2 regions of the Paenibacillus sanfengchensis genome follow, and region 1 is predicted to be linked to the other one. Evidence: riboswitches for the same ligand, from Rfam matches in the RefSeq annotation. Region 1 holds a riboswitch; the other holds the start of a gene.
What was found. A riboswitch is a leader RNA that binds a small molecule or an ion and turns the genes downstream of it on or off. The one in region 1 is predicted to bind FMN.

Region 1 (2,392 bases):
TTACGCCTCCGTATTTCCTTCGATGTCTGCCTGCACTTCCTCCGGCCAAACCGGCTTTCCTTGAATACAGACATTGTCTCCGATCGTCTCGACTTTCACACTTGCCAGCGTGACGGCTTGGCTCATTTTCTCATATCCCGGAAAAATAAAGCTCCCCGGCGCTTCCACCCCGCCGACCAGTTTCGGGGCGATAAACAGGACGATCTCATCCACCAGCCTCTTTTCCAGCAGAGAGCCGTTTAACCGGCCGCCCCCTTCGACCAGAATGGAGGAGATTTCGCGTTCCCCCAGTTTTTGGAGCGCCAACTGCAAATCCACACGCGGCCCCTCCCCGCAGGGAATCACTTCGATGCCCCGCTCCGTCAGGGCAGCCATCTTCGCACGGTCCGCGGCCTCGGTCGTCAGGACGAGGGTCGGCGCCGCTCCGTCGCTCAGTACCCGGCTGCCGACCGGAACCCGAAGCGTCGAATCGACGATGATGCGCACCGGATCCAGTCCGGGAACCGCTAGACGGGTCGTCAATTGCGGATCATCCGCCAGCACGGTTCCGGAGCCGACCATAATACCTTGATGGCGGTGCCGCATCGTGTGCACGATTCCGCGCGAGGCTTCGTTCGAAATCCACTTGCTGTCCCCCGTTTTCGTCGCGATTTTACCGTCCAGCGTACTGGCCGTTTTTATCGTGACGTATGGGAGACCGGTCGTGATGTACTTGATGAATTTCCGGTTTAAAGCCACCGCCCGTTCCCGAAGCACCCCGGTTGTGACTTCGATGGCGCTTTGCCGCAACCGTTCGATTCCCCGCCCGGCCACCTGCGGATTGGGATCTTCGGTGGCCACGACAACCCTTGCCACCTTATCCTCGATCAGCCGCTCCGCGCAAGGAGGAGTCATCCCGTGATGGCTGCAGGGCTCCAGCGTAACGTACACCGTGCTTCCTTCGGCCAAGGGGCCCGCCATGCGGAGCGCATGCACTTCCGCATGCGGCGTTCCCCTCTTCAGGTGGGAGCCCAAGCCGACCACCGCGCCGTCCTTGACCACGACAGCCCCGACGACCGGATTGATCCCGGTCTGCCCCTGGGCGCGTTCGGCCATTTGCAGGGCCAGCTCCATGTAATATTCATCGCCAATCGTTTGCATAACCGCCCCTCCTTTTGCTTTAGACATAAAAAGCTCCCGCCGGAGCATTCCGGCAGGAGCTGTTGAGAGTGATCATCCGCGAAATAAAAGCTGCGTTAAATTACACCTAACCAAGCCATGACAAAATCATAGCCGGCAGGCATTCTTCGCCTTCGCCAAATCGAGCATCTTGTTCAACATGGAAACACAAATAAACCATGTGAAAACATGAACTTTAACGAAGCTGCTTTGTTTTAATTAAAAGCACCGTACGATTGACCTACGAATGCTCTTCGCGTCTCCTTCTCCCATCCAGACTATACTGTCGGTCCCGGAATCACACCGGCTCAGCCATATGCGATCAGTTCCCGCATACGGGTCACGGACTTGTGCGCGCCCTGATCTCCGCATTCGTTGTAACAACTCATTGCCGGAGCCTCAAAGCCCGCCATCACCGTCGGTAGGGAATTTCACCCTGCCCCGAAGGAATGCATATGAAATTGATAAAGTCATTAAACCATCTGACTTGAGGAAAGAATAGCATAAAAAAAACAAAAATACAACAATACCCGATTCAGATATTGTTGTCATGTTTATTCTCCGCCCCGCTAATCATTATTACTATCACTGGAGCTTAAGTTGCTCGGTGGTTGACATTTTTTATAATCGCTCCTTTATTTAGGAAACAAAAAATAAATAGTACGCCATTCATCTGAATAAAAAAAGCCTCCGCGTGCGACAATAACATTGCCCCGTTTGCCGGGGAAAGAAACCTTCAGGAGGGAACAGCCATGGCCAAACCTGACAACCGCGCCGATAATGTGGAAAAGCTGCAGGAGAATATTCAGAATACGATCCGCAACTTCCGCGAAGGCCAGGACTACCTGAGCGAACATGCCGATGAAATCACCGGTGAGGAAAAACAACAAATTGAAGAAAAGAACGCCCGGCGTATAAACAGTATCCGCGGCTTCCGGGAGGAAGTCAAGGACGAAGCGGCTGACCGGCAATCCTAATCTTATCATGGAATAGCAGAAGGGCTCCCGGCCAAATTTGGCCTAGGGAGCCCTTCGCATTACACAAGGATTACTCGTCCCAGACGGTAACCTCTTTCATTTTGTCCCCGGGACGGATTTGATCCACCAGGTCCATACCGGACGTCACCTTTCCGAATACGGTATGCACTCCGTTCAGGTGAGGCTGCGGCTCATACACGATGAAGAACTGGCTGCCGCCGGTGTCTTTTCCGGCATGGGCCATCGACAATACGCCG
Region 2 (2,392 bases), on a different contig from region 1:
CAGGGAAAGCAGAATATAAACAGTTTTCATATCCATTTGTAACAGCGTCATATTGAGATAGCCACGCTTTCCTCCGAAGAAAGGTTTATATTCTGATAATAATAACTGAAATTTTAAGCTTTATCGATAGTATGGGATAAAAAAACAGGCCTCCGACGCGTTCGTCGAAAACCTGTTCTTCTATATTGGTTGAACTATTGATTTGCATATTAGACAACGGTGTAAAGGGTTCTTTTCACACTCTTGACCTGCAACTAAGGGTTTGGTTCGAATTAAAGGGAATTCTTCCCGTTAATTTGATACGTATGCGGCTGCAGAGGCGAATTAGCTGGAAAACCTCCCGCTAATTCGCCTGAAATAATGCATGTCGGCAATAGGACCGCGAAATAGATGGAGCTTTTCCAGCTAATCCGATCCAAGAGCCACAGAGCGGTACATTAACGGGAAATTTTCCCGTTAATGATGTAGACCCCGACGGTGGGACTTTATATCTGCGATTGTGGGTGTTGGCAAATCTTTAGTTCAACCTATATATGATCCGATTTATGTGAATATCAAGTCAGGCCGGCGCAGGCTGGCTCTGTCTGGAAATGACGAACAGCGCCGTCCAGATCAGGATAAAGCCCACCGCTTGCGCCACGGTGACCATCTGTTGGAACGCAATCCAGTTCACCAGCACGCCCACCATCGGAAAGCTGAGCTCGGCCAAGGTAGCCACGGAAGCCTTCGTGGTCGTCAAACCTTTGTAGTAGACCAGCAGACTGAGGAGCCCCGGAAGCAGCGCCTGACCTAGCAAATTCAGCGAAAAGGCGGCCATGCCGGAAGCCTCCGTCGGCAAATGCCAAGCGGCCCCTTCATTCCAGGTCACAGCCAGCAACAGCGGCAGCGCCAGGATGAACCGCAGCGAGGTGACCGTTTCATACTTCATCTGTCCGACCATCATCCGCCCCATTACCGTTGATCCGCCCCAAAGCGCGGCGGCGCCCAGCGAGAGGAGACTGCCGACCTGGATAAAATCATTCCAGTGTCCGAACGGAACCGAAAAGCCGAAGGTCAATAGATAGGTGCCGGCCAGCGCGATGAGAAACAGCAGGGAAAATCGGCGCGGGAGCGACTCCTTCAGCAAAAAGCGAGCCATCAGGATGGCGAACAGCGGCTGAAGCTTTTGCAGCAGCAATACGGCATTGGCATCGCCGTGGGTTAGTCCCATGGTAAACAGGATGGTGGCGATGGCGGAACCGCCCCAAGAAATGAACAAAAGCGCTCCGACATGCTTCCAGCCGATCCCCCGCAGCTCTTGACGGTTCTTCCACAAGGTCGGCGCCACGACCAACGCGATGAGGATATGCTCCAGCAATACAAGCTGGGCCGAAGTGATCGATTTCAGCAAAATCAGACGAAACAGCGGATCGACGCCCCAGAGGGCCGCCCCCAACACGACCAGCCAGAAACCGCTTTTTGCGCGAGTCCCCGAGACCGTTCTCGACGAATTGACTTGAATGGTGGCACGTGATGCATTTTCCATATTCCCGACTCCTTCTTGAATATGGGGTCTACGCGAAAAAGCCCCCGCATTGACATCAGTCAAATTTCGGGGGCCGATCAAATAAGCTTGCGGGGGTGGAATACACCCGCACCCGCATGCCTGTGATTGATCTTCTCCCATCCGGACTTTACCGTCGGCCCTGGAGTCGCACCAGGTCAGTCTCCATCCCTTGCGGAACGGAGAGTCGCGGGCTAAATCATCGATACGATGACCATCACCGCCGGTCAGGAATTTCACCTTACCCCGAAGATCCATATTCATTTAAATTTTAATTTAATGGGTTGCTTTCATAGTACTGCTTGCAGCCGATGAAACTCTGTAACAAACGTCACAATGTGAAGTCACCCTGACCACTGAATGAAAAAAACCTCATTTGTGATCATTATAACACTACGATAGCATATTTGTAATCAACTATTCTTTTTATAGTTAGTTACTCGAAGGCCGGAATAGCGATTTCACTGTAGTTGTCTTCCAGAAACTGTTTTACCTCCGGACTCGAAATGGCCTTGGCCAGCTTTTGGACCGCCTCGGAATCTTTGTTGTCCTCGCGGGCCACCAGCGTGATGGCAAACGCGGAGTCCGTCGTTTCCGTGAGCAGGGCGTCCTTTTTGGGCGTCAGGCCGAGCGGACTTGCATAGGCCGGCGTCATGAGAACCAGATCGGCGTCGTCCAGCATCCGGGCCAGCATGAGCAGATCAACTTCCTCGAATTTAAAGTTTTTGGGATTTTCCGTAACGTCAGCTACTGTGGCATTGATTCCTACGCCTTCCTTCAGCTTGATCATCCCCGCCTTCTCCAGCATGACGAGCGAACGCCCCGTATTCGACGGGTCGTTGGCGATCG

Region 2: linked by a shared signal. The riboswitch ahead of V4U84_RS09010 (DMT family transporter) and the one ahead of ribD (bifunctional diaminohydroxyphosphoribosylaminopyrimidine deaminase/5-amino-6-(5-phosphoribosylamino)uracil reductase RibD) in region 1 are both predicted to bind FMN.

Annotation. Positions count from the first base shown of each region.
Region 1 covers NZ_JBAGJC010000004.1:64,069-66,460, reverse strand. Annotated here, with positions in the region: gene ribD (bifunctional diaminohydroxyphosphoribosylaminopyrimidine deaminase/5-amino-6-(5-phosphoribosylamino)uracil reductase RibD) at 1-1,140, opposite strand; FMN riboswitch at 1,416-1,611, opposite strand; gene tlp (small acid-soluble spore protein Tlp) at 1,911-2,135, shown strand; gene V4U84_RS09445 (peptidylprolyl isomerase) at 2,206-2,392, opposite strand, start outside.
Region 2 covers NZ_JBAGJC010000003.1:583,627-586,018, forward strand. Annotated here, with positions in the region: gene V4U84_RS09005 (GGDEF domain-containing protein) at 1-36, opposite strand, end outside; gene V4U84_RS09010 (DMT family transporter) at 560-1,525, opposite strand; FMN riboswitch at 1,651-1,801, opposite strand; gene V4U84_RS09015 (MetQ/NlpA family ABC transporter substrate-binding protein) at 1,980-2,392, opposite strand, start outside.